4 regions of the Pantoea sp. AS142 genome follow, and region 4 is predicted to be linked to each of the others. Evidence: predicted binding sites of a transcription regulator. Region 4 holds the regulator's gene; each other region holds the start of a gene.

What was found. The regulator CRP, encoded in region 4, controls carbon source genes, mostly activating them, when cyclic AMP is high. The targets are predictions, from matches to a motif close to ATGTGANNNNNNTCACAT.
Region 1: cdd (cytidine deaminase) is a predicted target of CRP. The motif match lies at 2,145-2,162, and genes of this name have one in related genera.
Region 2: mlc (sugar metabolism global transcriptional regulator Mlc) is a predicted target of CRP. The motif match lies at 2,086-2,103, and genes of this name have one in related genera.
Region 3: aaeR (HTH-type transcriptional activator AaeR) is a predicted target of CRP. The motif match lies at 3,191-3,208, and genes of this name have one in related genera.

The regions. Positions count from the first base shown of each region.
Region 1 is NZ_JBBCMO010000002.1:385,536-391,194, forward strand. Features, by position in the region: gene WFO64_RS06790 (NAD-dependent malic enzyme) at 1-936, opposite strand, end outside; gene cdd (cytidine deaminase) at 1,206-2,096, opposite strand; gene WFO64_RS06800 (CidB/LrgB family autolysis modulator) at 2,217-2,909, opposite strand; gene WFO64_RS06805 (CidA/LrgA family protein) at 2,902-3,294, opposite strand; gene metG (methionine--tRNA ligase) at 3,528-5,561, opposite strand.
Region 2 is NZ_JBBCMO010000010.1:79,518-85,176, forward strand. Features, by position in the region: gene WFO64_RS17390 (MFS transporter) at 1-1,073, opposite strand, end outside; gene WFO64_RS17395 (LysR family transcriptional regulator) at 1,169-2,062, shown strand; gene mlc (sugar metabolism global transcriptional regulator Mlc) at 2,193-3,410, shown strand; gene bioD (dethiobiotin synthase) at 3,524-4,222, shown strand; gene WFO64_RS17410 (uracil-xanthine permease family protein) at 4,404-5,659, shown strand, end outside.
Region 3 is NZ_JBBCMO010000011.1:24,733-30,391, reverse strand. Features, by position in the region: gene aaeB (p-hydroxybenzoic acid efflux pump subunit AaeB) at 1-1,840, opposite strand, end outside; gene aaeA (p-hydroxybenzoic acid efflux pump subunit AaeA) at 1,850-2,782, opposite strand; gene aaeX (p-hydroxybenzoic acid efflux pump operon protein AaeX) at 2,790-2,993, opposite strand; gene aaeR (HTH-type transcriptional activator AaeR) at 3,226-4,143, shown strand; gene tldD (metalloprotease TldD) at 4,177-5,622, opposite strand.
Region 4 is NZ_JBBCMO010000006.1:197,068-202,726, forward strand. Features, by position in the region: gene argD (bifunctional acetylornithine/succinyldiaminopimelate transaminase) at 1-1,003, shown strand, start outside; gene WFO64_RS13260 (YccS/YhfK family putative transporter) at 1,005-3,080, opposite strand; gene crp (cAMP-activated global transcriptional regulator CRP) at 3,138-3,770, opposite strand; gene WFO64_RS13270 (OsmC family protein) at 4,074-4,478, shown strand; gene WFO64_RS13275 (phosphoribulokinase) at 4,809-5,659, opposite strand, start outside.

The DNA.
Region 1 (5,659 bases), on a different contig from region 4:
TTCAGCGATACCACAACCCGCGGAACCGGCACCCAGGAACACCACTTTCTGCTCGCACAGGCGGCTACCGGCCGCGCGGCTGGCAGCAATCAGCGTACCCACGGTCACGGCGGCGGTGCCCTGAATATCATCGTTAAAGCAGCAAACTTCATCCTGATAGCGGTTCAGCAGCGGCATGGCGTTCTTCTGGGCGAAATCTTCAAACTGCAACAGCACTTTCGGCCAGCGGCGCTTCACGGCCTGGATAAATTCGTTAACGAACGCATCATACTCTTCACCGGTGATGCGGGGATGACGCCAGCCCATATAGAGCGGATCGTTCAGCAACTGCTGGTTGTTGGTGCCGACATCCAGCACCACCGGCAGGGTATAAGCCGGACTGATGCCGCCACAGGCGGTATAGAGTGAAAGCTTACCAATCGGGATGCCCATGCCGCCGATGCCCTGATCGCCCAGACCCAGGATACGCTCGCCATCGGTCACCACAATCACCTTCACATTCTGCTTGGTGGCGTTTTGCAGCATATCTTCAATGCGGTCGCGGTTCGGGTAGGAGATGAAAACGCCACGCGCACGACGGTAGATTTCTGAGAAGTGTTCGCAGGCTGCGCCTACAGTCGGGGTGTAGATAATCGGCATCATCTCTTCGAGATGATTATCCAGCAGACGGTAGAACAGCGTTTCGTTAGTGTCCTGAATATTACGCAGGTAGACATGCTTATCATTATTGTTTTTGAAGTCCTGGAACTGACGCCAGGCACGCTGCGCCTGCTCTTCGATCGATTCCACCGCTTCGGGCAGCAGACCGTTGAGGTTAAATTCGTTACGTTCTTCGAGGGTAAAGGCGCTGCCTTTGTTCAGCAGGGGAAATTCCAGCAAAATCGGGCCAGCATAAGGGATATACAGCGGGCGTTTACTTTCGTAGTCGAGTTCCATGTAGTGATGCTCCGGTTGCAGTGTTGTCTGGCGTCACGCCGGAAAGGTAGCGCCAGTTTCCTTACCCGTTATAGCTCAGACTGCAGGCCTGGCAGCGGCAGGGTAACCGCTGCAAAAACATTCACGACCGTGCTGCCATCCTGCAACCTGAATTATTCAGAGTAATTTTTAATGACGTGAATTCTGGTGCCAGATCCTATGAAATTTCCCGCAGAAGTACAGCGTTTGTTCATAAAAGCTCACAAAACTGTGGTCTCCCCGGCAGCGGGTTATGGTTTGTATAGCGTGACCTGCAGTAGCTCACCGCAACCAAATGTGTTCAGGGTTGCCTGCGTGGCGGAGAACTGGCTTAACGTGGCATTTTCCACCTCAGCTAACACCGCTTTTTTTATCTGGCGAACATCGCCGCCCTGCATGTTCAGCAGGACCAGCGCTGCCTGAAGCGGCGGGAAGCTCGGGTTAAACGCGGCATTTTCCGCATAGCGACCGGCGACAATCGCGCCATCAGCGGTCAGCAGCGCAACACCGGAGTGTGACTGGCTGTAGGGGGCGTGGCTGGCATTGGCGGCAGCGGCGGCGGCTTGCACCAGCGCATCGCCCTCTGCCAAATAGCCGTGATCCACCTTGTCCATCAGGAAGGTCGTGATGTCGAGATCGCGTGGTCCAAAGGCATCCGGCAGATAATCGGCCAGCGTGCTGATCGCACGTTGTGGCAGGCTGATACGAATGCCCGTGCCGCTGTTCAGTTCGTTCATAAACTGACGGCAGTGACCACAGGGCGTGTAGTTAACGGTGATGGTCTCAAGCTGCCGCTCGCCACGCAGCCACGCATGGGTAATCGCGCTTTGCTCGGCGTGAACCGTCTGCTGCAGAGGCGCGCCGACAAATTCCATGTTGGCCCCAAAGTACCAGTTGCCGCTGACGCCACGGGCAATTGCCCCAACGTTAAAATGCGACACGGTGGCAACGGCACAGGACGCCGCCAGCGGCAGCAGCGCCAACGCAAGGGCATCGGCATCCATTTGTGTCTGTTGCTGCAGTGAGGCAACCTGGTCGGCGCTGAACACCGCCTGAAAGTCAGGAACGTCCAGCAGAGGAGCGAGAGCAGTTTGCAGCGTTGACGGCAATGCCTCAAAAGCAGAGAGGAAACGGGATTGCATGTGAGCCTCATTAAATTCAGCAGGGCGATGTGCCGGTCACCGGTTTATATGTGATCCCTATCGCTCTGACAATGTAACCTGTGTTGCAAGTTTCAACTTTGCGAGATCTCTCGCAAACTTTCAGCCAAACCAATGTAGCAGCAGCGGAAAAATAAACGGTGCCAGCAGTGAGGTGATGATGCCGCAGATCACCAGCGCCAGTGAGCTGAATGCCCCTTCCTGATAGTTAAGCTCGGCGGCGCGTGCCGTACCGAGCGCATGCGATGCATTACCGATCGCCAGCCCGCGCGCTGCTTTAGATTTTACGCCAAGCAGGTTCAACACTGTATGGCCAAATACTGCCCCCAGTACCCCGGCAATCAGCACGCAGATGGCGCTGATGGCGGGAATGCCGTGCAGCGAACCGGAGACGGCCATCGCGATAGGCGTGGTAACAGATTTAGGAATGATGGTGGCGGCAATTTCGGGCGTGGCACCCATCCACAGGGCAATGGCGGTGCCAGAGGTCATGGCGGTCAGGCTGCCGATAAAGCAGACGCCAATAATCGATTTCCAGCGGGCACGGATCTGGTGCATCTGTTCATACAGCGGCAGTGCCAGCGCGACCACTGCGGGCTGTAGCAGCTGATTCAGAATCTGACTGCCAGCGAAATAGCGCGAGTAAGGCAGCTGCAACAGCAACAGTATCGGGATAATAATTGCCATTGCCATCAGCAGCGGATTAAGCAGAGAGATTTTCAGCCGTATCGCCAGCTTGCGCGCCAGAAGAAATGCTGACAGCGTCAGCGGCAGTGACCACCATATTTCACTCATCACCTGACTCCCCGGCCGGACGGCGGCTGTGAAGCTGGTGGGCGCTTACGCCCACAATGGAGAGTACCAGGAAGGTGCTGACGACACAGGAGATTACGATAGGGCCAAACTGCGCGGTCAGAATATCGGTGTAGCTCATCACCCCAACACTGATGGGCACAAAAAGCAGCGCCATGTAGCGAATCAGCAGATGACAGCCCGGCTTAACCCAACTGACCGGCATGATCTGTGACGCGAGCAGGGCAAACAGAATTAACATACCAAGAATGCTGCCGGGCAGCTTGATAGGCAACAGCGAGGCGATGCCGATGCCGGCGTATAAGCAGAGATAAATGATGATAAAGGCGCGGAGATAGCGCCCGCAGACAGACAGCACGGTGAGCATGGCAGGCTCCTGTTTTCACTGAGCTTCATCATACGCATTAACCGCTTAGCGTGCTAGCGATCACATTATGCGGCAGTGGAGCCATAACAGACGCAAAGTTCCAGCAGAGGGGAGGCAGACGGTGGTGGTGAGAATGCGATGAGGGAGATAACCCTTCGCACCGGTGATAAGGCGCGAAGGGTTCAGAACGGCACTGCACTTAAGCGGTTTAAGCTGCGGCAGGGTGCAGAGCGTTACTTAACGGGCATACCCGGCACGGCACCGCTGTCGACTGACAGCACGAACAAATCTTTGCCGCCCGGACCCGCTGACAGCACCATGCCTTCAGAGATACCAAAGCGCATTTTACGCGGCGCGAGGTTGGCCACGATAATGGTCATTTTACCGACCAGCACGGCGGGATCAGGATAGGCGGCGCGAATGCCCGAAAAGATCTGACGCTTTTCGCCGCCCAAATCGAGCTGCAGACGCAGCAGCTTGTCCGAACCCTCTACCCGTTCCGCCTGCTCAATCAGCGCCACGCGCATATCGACTTTGGCGAAATCGTCGATGGTGATGGTCTCACCAACCGGCGCATCTGCCAGCGGGCCGCTTACGGCGGGTGCACTGGCTGCGGCAGCATCCTCTTTCGACGCCTCAATCAGTCCCTCAACTTTTGCCATTTCAATGCGGCTGTAAAGCGCTTTGAATGGCGCAACCTGATGATCCAGCAAGGGCTGCGCGATAGCATCCCAACTCAGTTCACAGTTCAGGAAGCCTTCTGCACGGGCGCTCAGTGAAGGCAGTACCGGCTTCAGCCAGGTCATCAGAATGCGGAACAGGTTAATGCCCATTGAGCAGATCGCCTGCAGATCGGCATCGCGGCCTTCCTGCTTCGCCACAACCCAGGGCGCCTGCTCATCAACATAGCGGTTTGCCAGGTCGGCCAGCGCCATGATTTCACGGATAGCCCGGCTGTATTCACGACTTGCCCAGGCTTCACCAATCTTCTCTGACGCGTCCACGAAGGTCTGATAAAGCGCCGGATCGGCCAGCTCAGCCGCCAGTTTTCCGTCAAAGCGTTTGGTGATAAAGCCCGCGTTACGCGATGCCAGATTAACCACTTTGTTGACGATATCGGCATTAACGCGTTGTACGAAATCTTCCAGATTGAGGTCGATATCGTCAATACGTGAAGAGAGTTTCGCCGCGTAGTAGTAACGCAGGCTGTCGGCATCCAGGTGTTGCAGCCAGGTGCTGGCTTTAATAAAGGTGCCGCGCGACTTCGACATCTTGGCACCGTTCACGGTGACATAGCCGTGCACAAACAGGTTGTTGGGCTTACGGAAGTTGCTGCCTTCCAGCATCGCTGGCCAGAACAGACTGTGGAAATAGACGATATCCTTACCGATAAAGTGATAGAGCTCGGTAGTGGAGTCTTTACGCCAGAATTCGTCGAAGTCGATGTCACCGCGCTTGTCGCACAGGTTCTTAAACGAGCCCATGTAGCCGATAGGCGCATCCAGCCAGACATAGAAATACTTGCCTGGCGCATCGGGAATTTCAAAGCCGAAGTAAGGCGCGTCGCGGGAGATATCCCACTGCTGCAGGCCCGATTCAAACCACTCCTGCATTTTGTTCGCCACCTGATCCTGCAACGCACCGGAGCGGGTCCAGGCCTGCAGCATGGTGCTGAACGACGGCAGATCAAAGAAGAAGTGTTCAGAGTCACGCAGCTCCGGCGTCGCACCAGAGACCACTGACTTTGGCTCAATTAACTCGGTCGGACTGTAGGTTGCGCCGCACACTTCGCAGTTATCGCCATACTGATCGGCAGATTTACATTTCGGGCAGGTGCCTTTCACAAAACGATCCGGCAGGAACATCCCTTTTTCCGGATCGTAGAGTTGAGAAATGGTGCGGTTTTTAATGAATCCGTTCTCTTTCAGACGGCCGTAAATCAGCGCAGAAAGCTCACGGTTTTCGTCGCCATGGGTCGAGTGATAGTTGTCATAGCTGACGTTGAAACCGGCAAAGTCGGCTTCATGCTCACTTTTCATCTCTGCAATCATCTGCTCCGGTGCCATCCCAAGCTGCTGAGCTTTCAGCATGATAGGCGTACCGTGCGCATCGTCGGCGCAGATGAAGTAAACCTGATTGCCACGCATTCGCTGATAACGCACCCAAATGTCTGCCTGGATATGCTCGAGCATGTGGCCGAGATGGATTGATCCGTTCGCGTAAGGCAGCGCGCACGTTACCAGAATTTTTTTAGCGACTTGAGTCATAGTTTGCGTAGCTTTCTGTTGATTGAAAAAACGGGCTTAGATGGTAACTGAAGGCTTCTCCTGCGTAAACACAAGGGATTCACAGCCGCCAGTCGCCG
Region 2 (5,659 bases), on a different contig from region 4:
GCCCGGCGTGCCCGGGGGCCTATCCAGCCGCTGGCTACTGCATGGGCGGCAAAAAAACCGGCAGTGAACAGCATCATCCCAGGCAGAATAAGCCAAAGAGAGTTGAAGGCGGTGACCAGTAAACCCAGCAGCATGATGGCGGTTGCGCCCAGCATCACCGGTCCACGACCCAAACGGCTGGTCAGCGCACCCGCTTTGGGAGAGCTCCAGGAGCCCGTGAGGTAGACCACCGATAACAGCCCGACTACGGCCTGACTGAGATGCCAGGGCGCATCCAGTAGTCGGTAGCCAATGTAATTAAACAGGGTGACAAAGGCCCCCATCAGCAGAAATCCTTCGGCAAACAGCCAGGGCAGGCCCGGATCTCGCCAGTGCAGCTTGAAGTTAATCAGCAGATTACGTGGACGCAGCGTAAGGGGCCGGAAATGACGCGATTCAGGCAGAATCCTCCAGAACAATAGCGCCGAAGCCAGTGAAAAACAGCCGATCACCGCCACGGCGATACGCCATGAAAAAAGGTCAGTCAGTACGCCGCTCAGCAGACGACCGCTCATCCCGCCAATTGAGTTACCGCTGATATACAGCCCCATTGAAAAGGCGACGACCCTTACATCCATCTCCTCGCTGAGATAGGTCATGCCGACTGCCGCAACGCCGCTGAGGGACAGTCCCATCAGCGCCCGCATAATCAGAATGCCGTGCCAACTGGTCATGGTGGCCGAGATCAGCGTGCAGATGGCGGCAAGCATCAGGGCTGTCACCATCACCGATTTACGCCCGATGGCATCAGATAGCGGCCCGGTTACCAGCAGGCCCAGCGCCATCAGGCCGGTAGAAATGGAGAGCGACAGGCTGCTGGTCGCCGGAGAAACATCAAACTGTTGGGACAACACCGGTAGAATAGGCTGGACGCAATAGAGCAGGGCAAACGTCGCCAGCCCGGCTGAGAAAAGCGCCAGCGTCACACGCATAAACTGTGGCGTTCCCCGCCTTATAAAGCCTGAAGCAGCAACTGACCCTGGCGGCGCAGATACCGCTTTTTCATCCACAGTTGCTTGTATTGAGCGACTCACACTTCTTCCTCAAGTTCAGAAAATCCGTGGTCAGCTTAGGAGAACAGCATTATGATGTCTAATATATTAATAATCTCAAATGAGATGTTTAAGATATGAATATCGAGCTGCGTCACCTGCGCTACTTCGTTGCGGTGGCAGAAGAATTACATTTTGGGCGAGCGGCCCAGCGTCTGAACATTTCCCAGCCGCCGCTCAGCCAGCAGATTATGCAACTGGAAGCGGAAACCGGGGCAAAGCTATTCAATCGCACTAATCGCAGCGTGCAGCTTACCGCTGCCGGACAGCAACTGCTGTGTGATGCCCGTGCAATTCTGTTGCAGGTTGAGCAGGCAGCCGATCGTGCAGCCCGGCTGCATCGCGGCGAAGAGGGAGAGTTGCGAATCGGCTTTACCTCATCGGCTCCGTTTACCGCTGTGGTCTCTGATGCACTGTTCCGGTTTCGTCAGCGCTGGCCGCAGGTGCATATTCAGATGCAGGAGATTAATACCCGCCAGCAATTGGCACCCTTACACGATGGACGGCTTGATCTCGGTGTGATGCGCAACACGCCGCTGCCCACCCATCTGCGTCATCAGCTGCTGCTGAGTGAGCCGCTTTACGCCGTAGTGCATAAGGCGCATCCACTGGCTCACGCCGAGAAAATCTCTGTGACTGCCCTGGCGGCTGAACCCTTTGTCTTTTTCGATCCTCAGTGCGGAACCGCGCTCTATAGCGATATTCTGGCACTGCTGCATCGTTACCACATCAAACCCTATATCACCCAGGAAGTCGGTGAAGCGATGACCATACTGGGGCTGGTGGCAACCGGCTTGGGTGTCTCAATTCTACCCGCCTCATTTCGCCAGGCGCGGCTGGCAAATCTGGTGTGGCTGCCGTTAACGGAAAAAGATGCCATTTCAGAGCTATGGCTGGTCTGGTCAGCCGGACGTGAAATGAATGCGCAGATGGAGAATATGATGGCGTTGCTGCGGAATAACCGGCCCTGAGCTGCGCACATCACTGCAGCAATATGTGCGATAAATCACACTTTTAATCAAATATTTGACGCTATCGACTAATCTGCCTCACCATGGCGCATGTTTATTTAGAAGCGCGAAAATAAGCGGGAGCAGGGTTGTGAATCCGGACAGTCAACCTGGCCACATTGACCAGATCAAGCAAACCAATGCAGGTGTCGTTTATCGGCTAATTGACCGTTACGGTCCCATTTCGCGTATCGAACTTTCCCGCCGTGCCCAGCTTGCCCCGGCCAGCATTACCAAAATCGTGCGTGAAATGCTGGACGCGCATCTGGTGCAGGAGACTGAGTTTCAGGATCCCGGCAGCCGTGGCCGCCCGGCCATCGGCCTGATACTGGATACCGACGCCTGGCACTATCTGGCTATTCGCCTGCATCGCGGCGCCATGACTTTTACACTGCGCGATCTCAGCAGCCGGGAGCTGGTGGAAGAGAGTCTGCCGCTACCTGATGAGTCTGTTCAGCCGTTACTCACTGCGCTCATTGAACAGGTTGATGCCTTCTTTATTCGTCATCAGAACAAGCTGGAACGTCTCACCGCTATCGCCATTACTTTGCCTGGGCTGATCAACGCCGCTTCGGGTGTAGTGCATCGGCTGCCGGGTTATCAGGTACGCGATATGCCGCTCGGCGATGCGCTGGCGACGCGAACTGGCTTACCGGTGTTTGTGCAGCACGACATTTCAGCCTGGACGCTGGCCGAGTCGCTGTTTGGTGCCTCGCGTGGGGCACAGGATGTGATTCAGATTGTGATTGATGAAACCGTGGGTGCTGGAGTCATTAGTGGTGGTCAGCTTCTGCACAAAAGTGGCCGAGCGTTGGTCGAGATTGGCCATACCCAGATCGACCCTTATGGCCAGCAGTGCTACTGCGGTAATCATGGCTGTCTTGAAACCGTGGCCAGCATTGGCAGTCTGCTGGCGCTGGCGGCTCAGCGTCTGCCTGCTCAACCTGACAGCCTGCTTAATAACCAACCGCTGACACTGGAGTCGTTGTGCGCGGCCGCACAGTCAGGCGACCGTCTGGCGCGCGACACCATTGCAAGCGTCGGTCATCACGTTGGACGCATTCTGGCAATGATGGTCAATATCTTCAATCCACAACATATTCTTATAGGTTCCCCCCTTAATGCTGCGGCTGATGTGCTGTTTCCGGCGGTGAGCAACACCATTTTGCAGCAATCATTACCCGCCTACAGCGCGACTATTCAGCTGGCACCCGCTGAATTTAGTGAGCCGGGAACGCTGGCCGGCGCAGCGCTGATTAAAGACGCTCTCTATAACGGAGATCTGTTAGTGAAGTTGTTGCAAGGTTAAGCAGGCTTAATCTTGCGCTAACGCAATCCGTTCTCATCCTCCATTCCTTAAAATGCCGTTTCGCAGCAAGGTTAATCATCGATTAACCGCAATGGTTCGAGAGGAGAAGTTGAGTGAACAGACTATTTGTTACCGGCACCGACACCGCAGTGGGCAAAACGGTGGTATCACGCGCCCTGTTACAAAGTTTTATCCAGACCCGCCTCAGTGCCGTCGGGTACAAGCCCGTCGCGCGCTGCGCGATCAAAACCGCTGACGGCCTGCGTAACAAAGATGCACAGGTTCTGCAAAGCGCTTCATCCATCGATTTACCCTATCAGGCGATCAATCCTCTGGTCTTTCAGGAAGAAGAGATCTGCACTCATCCGAGCCAGATCATCGATTATGCGTTACTGACCCAAGGCTTAAACAGCCTGACGCAGCAGGCCGATCGCGTGGTCGTAGAAGGAACCGGCGGCTGGCGAAGCCTGATGAACGATGGACGTCCGCTCTCCTGCTGGGTCGTTGAGCAGCAACTGCCGGTGGTACTGGTGGTCGGCATACAGTCGGGCTGCATCAGTCACGCCCTATTGACGGCAGAAGCGATAGCGCTGGATGGACTGCCGCTGGTCGGCTGGGTAGCTAACCGCATCAATCCGGGCCTGGCGCAATACAGCGACATTATTGAGATCCTGCGCGAAAAGATTGGTGCGCCGCTGCTGGGTGAATTGCCTTATCTGCCGCGCGCCGAACAGCGCGATCTCACGCCCTGGATCGATATTTCCTTGCTGGAGCAGAACAATCTGCACGCTGTGAGTGCAAAGATCGCCTGATTATGGAACAAACCAAATCATATGAGTCGGTGGTGAGCCTAAAGTTTCAGGCTTATTGCCGGCTGTGTGCAACTTTTTTCGTTGAGAATTGAGTGACCTGACGTGGATTAAGCAAAATCGTGTCGTCATGGCGCAGAAAATGCATTTACTCCGCTTATTACACAGAGCTGGAGCACCCACCATGTCGCACTCGCAAGAAAAAGGTCTGTTATATGGGCTTGAAGCCCGCATTGGCCCCGTCCCAGCGTTTTTCGCCGCGCTGCAACATCTGTTGGCCAGCGTGGTGGGGATTATCACGCCACCGCTGATTATTGGTTCAGTGCTGGGATTGCAGGCCTATATTCCTTATCTGATCAGCATGTCGTTGTTCGTCTCCGGCTTAGGCACTTTTATGCAGGCCAGACGCTTGTATGGCGTTGGTGCGGGCATGATCTGCCTGCAGGGTACCAGCTTCGCGTTTCTGGGTGTAATTCTCTCAGGCGGCCTGATGGTGAAAGGGCGCGGTGGCTCCCCGGAAGAGATCATGGCGATGCTGTTTGGCTGTAATGTGGTGGCGGCACTGATTCCGATTTTGATTAGCCGCTGCGTTGGCTCGCTGCGCAACGTGTTGACGCCGGTGGTGACCGGCACAGTGATTACCCTGATTGGCCTCAGTTTGATCAAAGTCAGCATCACTGACTGGGCTGGCGGACATAACGCCACGGATTTTGGGTCGCCGGGGAATCTGGCGTTGGGCGCGCTGACACTGCTGGTGATCGTGGCACTAAACCGTTCGCGCAACCGCTGGGCGCGGCTGGTGGCGGTGGTGGCCGGCATAGCAGTGGGATGCGTTGCGGCGGCCTTAACCGGTCATCTGCAACTTAACATCGCGCCGGAGAGCAGCAGGCTCGTGCTGCCTGCTTTCTTCCGGTTTGGTTTTGCTTTCGACTGGACCATTTTTCTGCCCATCGCATTGGTGTCAGTGATCGCGGTGATTGAAGCGGTCGGTGATCTCACAGCCAACTGCCTGATTTCACAGCAGCCGATCACCGGCAAGTCGTTTCAGCAGCGTCTGCAGGGCGGCATTGTTGCGGATGGCCTGAGTTGCGTGCTGGCCGCGGTCTGCTCCGCCTTTCCCAACACCACGTTTGCGCAGAACAATGGCGTTATCCAGATGACCGGGGTCGCCAGCCGGTATGTCGGTATGTTGCTGGGAATGATGCTGGCGCTGCTGGGGCTATTTCCCTTTATTGGCGCCCTCCTGCAGCAGATCCCGCCGCCGGTACTGGGCGGGGCGACAGTCGTGATGTTCGGCAGCGTGGTGGCCGCAGGCATCAGGGTGATGACTCAGACGCCGCTGGGCCGCCGTGAGATGCTGATTGTGGCCATCGCCTTTGGTATTGGTTTGGGTGTGGAAGCGGTGCCGGATGTGCTGAAGCAGTTCCCCCCGCTGATTAA
Region 3 (5,659 bases), on a different contig from region 4:
CCAGTTCTTTCAGCAGACGTTCAAAATAGTAACGCCGCTTGTCGTCACTGCTGGCGGAGATCACCCGGTCAGCGGTGTTTCGCAGTTGTCGGTGATAAGCAGAGAGATCCGCGTTAACCGGCACTTCTGCATCGCGTAACCGCTGATGACCGATAATCAGCGTCAGGGCGATGCGATATTTGTTGATATCACCAGGAAACAGGTTCAGCAGCAGAAATAGTTGCTGATAGAGCGCCGGCAGATGATTTTCACGCCGGCGTGCCTGATTGGTGGTCATTGCTGACACGGCCGCATACATAAAGCGGTTCAACAGTTTGCGGCCGGTGCGCGCTTTTGATTTATCACGTATTAACAGGATCACCATCATCGCCACAAAACAGCCGATAACCTGCCCGAGCACGTTGTCGAGGAAAACGTTAATCTGGAATTGCATCGGATTATCAAGAACCAGCACGTTGAGGGTTCCGATCAATGCACCTAATGTGCCGAGCTGACGCCGCTGAATGAAGATGCCACCAATAAAGCCCAACAGGCCAATTGCGATACAGAGCAGCAGTGCGCTCTGCTGGGTAGCGGGGAGAACATACATAAAGTAGAGTGCACCCAGCGGAACTGCGACCGTCATGCCGTAGAGAAAATCTTTTGCCATCATCAGTGGATTAGGCATACGCATTGCCAGTGCGGTAATTACCGCCAGCATCACCATACAGCCGCTGCCTGACGTCCAGCCGGTATAGAGCCAGAACAGTGAGCCCAGCGCGGTCGCAACAAAGGTACGGATACCATTGATCATCGCATGATGTGTTTCAGCGGAACGCGCCTGAATCACCACTTCGCGCTGTAGAACTTCCTCTTCCAGCGAGGTGATTCGGCTGTTGCTTTTAATACCGTTGAGCAGTAACAGATATTCGGTGGCAGCACCTACCCAGCTGGCCAGTGTGACCGGCGTAGATTTGCCACTGGCACGAGTTACCCGCCGCATCACTTTCATTCGCTTATGCACCTCTTCGACCGTCGAGGCCGGTTTTTCAACCATCAAACGATACTGTGGCGGAATGTAGTCAGGACGAGAATTCTGGATGAGGAAGGTTTCGGCTGCCTGAGTAATCAGCGTCAACGACAGGGTATTCAGCATCTGCAAGCGGCGGTTACTGTTCTTCCAGCGTGACGACTCCATCATCAGCTGGCTGCGCATGCTGTTCAGGGCCGTGGTACGCCGTACCAGCGCACTCCAGGTTTTATCGACCTCTTCTTTATCACCATGTGCGACGCAGAGTTGGAGCAGGTGATAGTGTGCCACCAGCAGCGAATCGACTTCAGCGTCGATCACTTTTTTTATCGAGCGCGGCGAGAAGATCATGTCAGCCAGAATGGCACACAGAATGCCGAGTACGATTTCACTGCAGCGCTCCACCGCATATTGTGGCACCAGCGTCAGACCGCCGCTGGCGTTGGCCGTTACCACAATAATCAGCGCGGTGTAGCCAGCCAGTCCCAGTGCGTAGGAGTTTTCAACCTTGATCAGCGAAGAGAGCCAGACGCAGAGTCCTGCCCAGATGCAGCACAGCAGCAGCATCACGACCGGCGCACGAACGGTGGCGATCATGATGGTCAGCGCGGCGATACAGCCAATAAATGTCCCGATAATACGCAAGACGCCGCGATAGCGCAGCGCCCCGGAATAGGGGTCACCCCCTGCCGCAAACGCTGTGCCGCCCGCCACGATACCGGCAGTCATCACCGCCCAGCGCGGCGTTTCAAGATTAAAGTGAAAGCCAACCATCAATGCCAGCACCAGCGCAAAGGTAAGCTTTACCGGGAAACGCAGGAACTCGATCATATCGCCCTCTTAACCAAACTCACGCAGGCGATTAAACAGTCGGATCATGGGTGAAACCTGTTCAGGCTGGCGATCGGCCTGGCCGGTAATCACCACGGTTGCCGTCGTCCCCGCCGGGAAGCGATTTCCGGGCTGCTGATCAAGCCGGATGCGCACCGGTACACGCTGCGCCAGACGGACCCACTCCAGATTGGAATCCACTGTTGCCATGCCTTTGCTGTCGACCGAGCTGCTGCTGTTGGTGACGCCAGCCGCCACACTGTCAACCGTACCACGCAACACAATGTTGCTGCCGAGCGGGGTAACTTCCGCGCGGAAGCCCTTCTCCACACCGTGCAGTTTGGTCTCCTCCAGGTAAGCCAGTACATAGAAAGAGTGTTGCTGAACCAGCGCCACCGCCACAGAACCACGGGTAATAAATTCACCCTGATAGACGTTGAGGTTAGTGACCCAGCCATCAGACGGCGCTTTCACAGTGGTGCGCTCAAGATCGATCTGCGCCAGATCGCGTGTCGCCACCGATTTCGCCAACTGATGCTCACTGGTTTGCAGATCGTTGTTGGATTGCTCGATCGCCTCACGCGACATCGCGGAGGTGCCAAGCTGGTTACGTCGTCCGGCTTCGCGACGTTTCTCACTCACCAGCGCCTGATAATATTCAACATCCGCCTGTGCCTGATCGCGCGCTTTCTGATAGCGCGGCCGGTCAACCACAAACAGCGTATCACCCTTCTTCACCAGTTGGTTGTCGTGTACCGGAACCTCAGTAATCAGGCCGGTGACGTCAGGCGAAATCGCCACCACGTCAGCCGCAAAACGCGCATCACGCGTCCAGGGGGATTCGGTATAGAACACCCAGGCGCGGAAGATGATAATCACTGCGATAATGACCAGCAGGACAGTAATCGCGTAGCGCGCGATTTTTCTTATGAGTGCTTTCACTTAAACCTCAGACTAATAAACGGGAGACAAGGTAAAACACACAGCAGTAAAGCGCTGTATTAAAAAGTGCCGGATGCCAGACAAGATCATAAATACCGCTCGGCGTCAGCACGCGTTTCACTAACCAGAACAGCATCAGTGAAAGAATAAGTTCAATGAAAATAGGCGGAAAAGAGAGCCCAAACATGACAAATACCGGAAGCACACTCATCAGAAATCCTTAGTTCAACCTTGCCGGGACACTCCTTTGCCTGTTCAGATGTCGCAGGAAAACACTCTGTCAGCGCTATCTAAACCGCAGCTGGCTTAATAATAGCGTATCATCGGAGGGCATCAGGCAATGAAGAATCACCGGGAGATACCCCGGCGCGCTTATAATAACGCGCCTGACTATAAGTTTTCTACAGAATGTGATCTAAATCACTTTTAAGTCAGAGTAAATAATGGAACGACTGAAAGGTATGTCTGTCTTCGCCAAAGTGGTCGAACTGGGTTCGTTTACCGCTGCGGCACGTCAGCTTCATCTGAGCGTCTCATCAATCAGCCAGATTGTCGCGAAACTTGAAGATGCATTGCAGGTGAAGCTGCTGAATCGCAGCACCCGCAGTATCGGGCTAACCGAAGCGGGCAAAATCTATTATCAGGGCTGCCGCCGTATGCTGGCAGAAGCGACGCAGGTTCATGAACAGCTTTACGCTTTTAACAATACGCCCATTGGCGTACTGCGAATTGGCAGCTCCTCAACTATGGCGCAGAACGTCTTGGCCGGTATGACCAGCGATATGCTGCGGGAATATCCAGGGCTGAGTGTGAATCTGGTCACCGGCGTTCCAGCACCGGACCTGATTGCTGATGGTCTGGACCTGGTGATCCGGGTGGGTGCCTTAAAAGATTCAAGCCTGTTTTCACGTCGTCTTGGCGCAATGCCAATGGTGGTGTGCGCCGCAAAAAGCTATCTTTCGCAGCATGGCACACCGGAAAAACCGGGCGACATCGATAATTTTTCCTGGCTGGAATATAGCGTACGGCCCGACAACAATTTTGAACTGATTGCGCCGGAAGGATTAGTAACCCGCCTGGCACCGCAGGGGCGTTTTGTGACCAATGATTCCCTGACGTTGATCCGCTGGCTGAAGTCGGGCAACGGCATCGCCTATGTGCCGATGATGTGGGTGATTGATGAGATCACCTCAGGCGAGATCGATATTCTATTTCCGCAATATCAGTCCGATCCGCGGCCGGTCTATGCGCTGTATACCGAGAAGGATAAGTTGCCGCTCAAGGTGCAGGTCTGTATCGATTATCTGACCGGTTATTTTGAGCAAGTAGCAGAACAGTATCAGCAGCATCGTAAAAGCTAACAACCCGCCAGGCGGCGGGTTGTTGAGGTCAAATCAGGCAGTGCCCCCGATGGTCAGTTTATCCAGCTTAAGGGTTGGCTGGCCCACACCGACCGGCAGGCTCTGGCCCTCTTTACCGCAGACGCCCACGCCTTTATCCAGCGCCAGGTCATTACCCACCATCGAGATCTGCTGCATCGCTTCAATGCCGGAGCCAATCAGCGTTGCGCCTTTGACCGGTTTGGTGATTTTACCGTTCTCAATCAGATAAGCCTCTGAGGTTGAGAAGACAAATTTGCCGGAGGTGATATCCACCTGACCGCCACCAAAATTCGGCGCGTAGAGACCATATTCAACGCTTTCAATAATATCCTGCGGCGATGACTTACCTGCCAGCATATAAGTATTGGTCATGCGCGGCATCGGCAGATGCGCGTAGGATTCACGACGTCCGTTACCGGTTGGGCTGACACCCATCAGGCGCGCATTCAGCTTGTCCTGCATGTAGCCTTTCAGCACACCATTCTCAATCAGCATGTTGTACTGACCAGGGACGCCTTCATCATCCACCGCCAGTGAACCGCGTAGCCCTTCAAGGGTGCCGTCATCCACCACCGTACAGAGTTCAGACGCGACCTGCTGACCGATTTTACCGCTGAACACTGAGGTGCCACGGCGATTGAAATCGCCTTCCAGTCCATGGCCAACCGCTTCATGCAGCAGCACACCTGGCCAGCCCGCACCCAGCACCACCGGCAATGCACCGGCAGGTGCCGCCACAGCAGAGAGATTAACCAGCGCCATGCGTACCGCTTCACGCGCCCAGGCATCAGCGCGAACTTCGCCATTTTCATCCGCCAGAAAAAACGCATAGCCGGTACGCGCACCGCCGCCGCTGGCACCACGTTCACGCTTGCCCTGATCTTCAACCTGAACGCTGATAGAGAGGCGAACCAGTGGACGGACATCTGCCGCCAGCGTACCGTCAGTAGCGGCCACCAGAACCTGCTCGTAAACCCCGGTCAGGCTGGCATTAACTTCCTGCACACGCGAATCAGTTGCACGGGCGACTTTATCAACGCGATGGAGCAGGGCAATTTTGTCTTCACGCGTCAGGCTGCTCAGCGGATCGACCGCCGAATAGAGTGAACGGTTCATCACAGCAGAAAGTGTGTGTGCCTTGCCATTTCCCTGTTCGCGCACGATGCTGCGTGCCGCTTCAGAGGAGAGACGCAGCGCGTTCAGCGTAATCTGGTCTGCATAAGCGAAACCGGTTTTTTCACCACTGACCGCGCGCACGCCCACACCCTGATCAATATGGTATGAGCCATCTTTAATGATTTTGTCTTCCAGCACCCAGGATTCGTGAAAGCTGGACTGAAAATAGAGGTCGGCATAATCCAGACGACGTTCTGAAAGCTGCCCTAACAGGGAAAATAGGTCCTGCTGATTAATGCCGTTAGCAGTCAGTAACTGCTCACTTACCAGGTTCAGAGTCATCGTTTCTCACTCATTATGTGCTCAGATAATCATAGCC
Region 4 (5,659 bases):
ACTGTGGCATACCAGCAATGTCTTTACCAACGAACCGGCCCTGCGTCTCGCCAGTAAGTTAATTCAGGCAACCTTTGCTGAACGAGTCTTCTTCGCGAACTCGGGTGCCGAAGCCAACGAAGCTGCTTTTAAGCTGGCACGCTACTACGCCTGCAAACGTTACAGCCCATTCAAAAGTAAGATTATCGCCTTTCATAACGCCTTTCATGGCCGAACGCTGTTTACCGTCACGGTTGGCGGACAGCCAAAATATTCTGACGGATTCGGTCCTAAACCAGCGGATATTGTCCACGTGCCGTTCAATGACCTGGACGCAGTGAAAGCGGTGATTGACGATCACACCTGCGCCATCGTGGTTGAGCCGATTCAGGGTGAGGGCGGCGTGGTACCCGCGACCCAGGAATTTATGCAGGGACTGCGTGAGCTGTGCGATCAGCATCAGGCGCTGCTGGTGCTGGATGAAGTACAGAGCGGCATGGGACGCAGCGGTAAGCTGTTCGCCTATGAGTATTATGGCGTCCAGCCCGATATTCTGACCTCTGCCAAGGCGCTGGGCGGCGGTTTTCCAGTCAGCGCCATGCTGACCACGAACGAGATCGCCTCGACTATGGCGCCGGGCGTGCATGGCACCACCTATGGCGGCAATCCACTCGCCTGTGCTATTGCCGAAACTGCGCTCGATATCATCAATACCCCGGAGGTACTGGCGGGCGTGGAAAGGCGTCGTCAGTACTTTGTCACGGCGCTGCAGGCCATCGACGCGAAGTATGATCTCTTCAGCGACATTCGCGGCAAGGGTCTGCTGATTGGCGCGGCACTGAAACCCCAGCATGCCGGTAAGGCGCGCGACATCCTGAATGCCGCCGCCGCTGAAGGTGTCATGGTGCTGGTCGCCGGAACCGACGTGATGCGTTTTGCCCCATCACTGATCATTGAGCCTGCCGACATCGAAGAGGGCATGAGCCGCTTCGCCACGGCCATCAGCAACGTACTCAACGGCTGATTTAATTTTTACGTAAGCGTCTGATCAGCCAGCGGCCATGTTGGGGTCGCTGGCTCCACGCCAGCGATGAAATGGTATGCATTACGCTCAGATGATCGAGAATGCGCCGCACATGCTGTTCCACCACCGTAACCGGCCCCTCACTGATGTTCTCCAGCTCATCCAGTAGATTGACCTGGGAGCTTGCACCATCATATTCCAGCCGCTGCTGGCACCGCTGCAGTGCGATTTCACAGGATTGCAGGTAACGCTCAGCCAGCGAGGCCGTGAGCATGGTGTGCTCACGTGCCAGAATCGTCATCGCATTGATATGCTCGACGATAAACTGACTGTGGGTGACCCAGAGCCGCATATCTTTAAGATACTGGGCGTTAAACGCGGGTTCCTGCATCGCCTGATTCAGTGAGTTAAACAGCGCATTATGGGCCTGATTAACCTGCACGCGCTGATAGGCGAGTTTCCCTGGCGACTGTTCGTCGCCCAGCAACAGCCGCAGCGCATCCTGATAGGTCTCCAGCGCGTCATGGGCGTTCTGCCGCAATAATCCGCTCTGCCACTGTGGCCACAGCCACAGCATCCCGCCAAAGGCAATCAGACAGCCCATCAGCGTATCCATCAGTCGCGGCAGCAGAAACTGCGCACCATTCAGCGACAGCAATTGCAGCGAGTAAACCGCCGTAACCGTAAAGCCAATCATCGACCAGCCATAGAACTGGCGGGTGAAGCGATAGCTGATGAACGTTATCGCCAGCATGGTCAGCAGCACCAGCGATTCCGGCACCGCCAGGCGTAGCGTGGCGGCCGCGATCACCAGCCCCGCAAAGGTGCCCAGCGCCCGGTGCTGAATGCGGACACGGGTGGCGCTATAGCCGTTCTGGCTGACGAACATAATGGTCATCAGGATCCAGTAGGGTTTGGGGATGTTGAAGAACAGCGCCAGCGCGCTGCCCAGCATCAACATCACCGCAAAGCGACCCGCCGTGCGCAGTGCCGACGAGCGAAACGAGAGGTAACTGCGCAGCGCCGGTAACAGCGGCAGTCGGCGCTGACGGTCGGCCATCAGATCGCGCTGATAAAGCGGTTTCTGCGTGCGCAGCACCCGCGCGATACGGTTGAAGTGGTAGAGGCAGAAGTTACCCACCGGATTGTCGGGATGCTGATGGGTGATCTTCTCCAGCGCGCCGAGCTGTTTATCCATCGCAAAGCGATCGGGTAACTGGTGATAGAGAATGTTATCCGCCAGCACCCGCAGTCGGGCCGAGATAGTTTTGGCATTCCAGCGGATCACCGCTTCGGCATGGCTCTGCTCGACCAGCTTCTGCACCTCTTCCGGCCGATGGAGGCTGACTGAGATATGCTCCTGCAAATCCAGCGCCACCTGAAAGGCGCGCGTCAGCCGTTTATGACTGTGATCGCGGCTTGCCGACAGCATATGCATCTGCTGATAACAGGTGGTGATGAGGTCGACCACTTTCTGCTGGCGAGCCAGCAGCGGCGGTAGCGCCTTTTCCGGATCGGTCAGCTGCGTCAGCAGGGTATATTTGGCGTCACAATAGTTAGCCAGTTCACGGTAGATCAGGCTCAGGCTTTCGCGCATCGGCTGCTCTTTCCACAGCCAGAACCAGAACCAGTTAAACAGCCCATACCATAACGTGCCGCCGATATAGAGCAATGGGGGAACATAGATTGGCATGCGGCCAATCAGGCTCAGGGTAAAGATGGCGGCGATAAGGGTGCCGGGCAGCAGGCGACCATGCAGCGGGCTGATCTCCCCGGTGACGCCGAGCAACAATGGCATGGCGAACAGGATCAGCGGCAGGGGAATAGCATGCAGGGTGAGCCACTGAATCAGAAAGCTGCCGAGGGCAAACAAGCTGCCGCCAACAATCAGACGTTTAAAGAAGCGTTTATGCGGCGTATCCAGCCCGGCGATATTGCAGCAGGCGGGCACTAACGAGAACAGCAGACCTTTTTGCAGGTCGCCAGCCAGCCAGCCCAGCGCCACAGGCAGACAAAGCACCAGCGTTTGCCGCAAGGCATAGTTAACTTCAGGATGGTAAATAATTCGACGCCACATCGGCTCAACACAAACAATAACGGCGTGATGTTGCCATCACGCCGTGGGTGACAGGAATTAGCGGGTGCCGTAAACGACGATGGTTTTGCCGTGTGCGGAAATCAGGTTCTGATCTTCAAGCATCTTCAAAATACGGCCCACGGTTTCACGTGAACAACCAACAATCTGACCAATTTCCTGACGAGTGATTTTAATTTGCATGCCGTCGGGATGCGTCATGGCATCTGGCTGCTTCGCCAGGTTAAGCAGGGTCTGTGCAATGCGTCCGGTCACGTCGAGGAAAGCGAGGTTACCTACTTTTTCAGACGTCACCTGAAGGCGACGCGCCATCTGCGATGAGAGTCGCATCAGGATATCGGGGTTAACCTGGATCAGTTGACGGAATTTTTTGTAAGAAATCTCCGCCACTTCACACGCGCTTTTCGCACGTACCCAGGCGCTGCGCTCCTGGCCTTCTTCGAACAGGCCAAGCTCACCAATAAAATCGCCCTGATTCAGGTAAGAAAGAATCATCTCTTTGCCTTCTTCATCTTTAATCAGAACCGCGACGGAACCTTTCACGATGTAGTAGAGCGTTTCTGCTTTTTCACCTTGATGAATCAGCGTACTTTTGGATGGATACTTGTGAATATGGCAATGGGACAGGAACCATTCGAGTGTAGGGTCTGTTTGCGGTTTGCCGAGAACCATTCGCTATTATCCTCTGTTGTAATCGTGCCCAAAATACAGGGGGCAGTTTTCCCTGTCAGGCGGTGAAAGCTTTAAGCGTTTCCATTTCAGGAAATCATTCGGGCCGCATCAGGCGCAGTGCGCATCATTCTTCCCGGCTTCGCCATCGGGTGACGAAAAATATTTTCAGCACTGTTTGTAGCACAGCTTTTGTCGACTGTCTTCTGTTGTCTCGCTTCAGCTACAGGCGGATTTCTCTGGATTGCTGTTTACCTGGCGAAAGCGTACGCTGGCGACAAAACAGCGTATTCCGGAGCAAAAATCATGCAGGCAAGAGTGAAATGGGTAGAAGGGTTGACATTTCTCGGAGAATCCTCATCCGGCCATCAGATACTGATGGATGGAAATTCGGGTGATAAAGCGCCCAGCCCAATGGAGATGGTGCTGATGGCGGCGGGTGGATGCAGCGCGATTGACGTAGTATCAATTCTGCAAAAAGGCCGCAACGATGTGGCTGATTGTGAAGTAAAACTGACCTCAGAACGTCGTGAAGAGACGCCGCGAATCTTTACGCACATCAACCTGCATTTTATTGTGAGTGGCAAAACGCTCCAGGATAAAGCGGTCTCACGCGCAGTGGATCTTTCTGCTGAAAAGTATTGCTCTGTTGCCATCATGCTGGGTAAAGGCGTCACCCTTACCCACAGCTATGAAGTGATCGAACTGTAATAGTCGGAGGGGCTTTTTAGGGGCAATGGCAAAAACGGATTCGTGTAGTCTTAAGACCGTGCCTGCGCAGTGAACCGGGTCAGATCGAAACGTCGCTTAAGCCAATCCCTGGCCGCTCCGGTCCGCGCGATTACGCACCTCATCCCTGAGGTGCGCCCGTAGCCGGGCCAACGCTTTGCGTTGTTCAAAAACGCTCCCGGCGTTTTTGTCCCCTGGCGCAGGACGCTTTCCTGCTCAGACCCGGTTCCCCACGTGTTAAGCTTTTTCGCTGCTGTAAGACTCACCCTGCATTGGCATTGGCATTAGTCTGATGAGGTCCTTTCTGACCTTTTATTCAATGCGTTTACCTTCCATCAGCCGCTTCACCAGCGGCCCCATAATCAACTCCATCGCCAGACCCATTTTGCCGCCCGGCACCACCAGCGTATTAATGTGCGAGATAAACGAACCCTGCAACATTGCCAGCAGATAGGGGAAGTCGATATCTTCCACCGCCTGAAAGTGAATCACCACAAAGCTCTCATCCAGTGACGGAATGGCACGGGCGGCGAACGGATTCGAGGTATCCACGGTTGGGACGCGCTGAAAGTTGATATGGGTGCGTGAAAACTGTGGGGTAATGAAGTTGATATAATCTTCCATCGATCGCACCACTGAATCCATCACCGCTTCACGTGAATGACCGCGTTCACCGGTGTCCCGCACCAGCTTCTGAATCCACTCCAGGTTAACAATCGGCACCACGCCGACCAGCAGATCAACCTGTTCCGCCACGTTATGCTGCGCCGTCACTACGCCGCCATGTAGTCCTTCATAGAAGAGAATATCAGTGTCCTGCGGCAGCGGCTGCCACGGTGTAAAGGTGCCGGGCACCTGATTCCACGGTACCGCTTCATCGTAGGTGTGCAGATATTTACGCGCCTGTCCCTGTCCGCTGTGACCATACTCTCTAAAGCTCTGTTCCAGCAGGCCAAAATCATTGGCTTCGGGGCCGAAGTAACTGACATGACGTCCTAAATCGCGCGCCTTACGAATCGCCATATCCATTTCAGGGCGGGTAAAGCGGTGAAAGCTGTCACCTTCCAGCTCCGCTGCATTGAGGTCGAGTTGCTGAAAGATTTTACGAAACGCGAGGCTGGTGGTGGTGGTTCCTGCGCCGCTGGAACCGGTCACCGCGATAA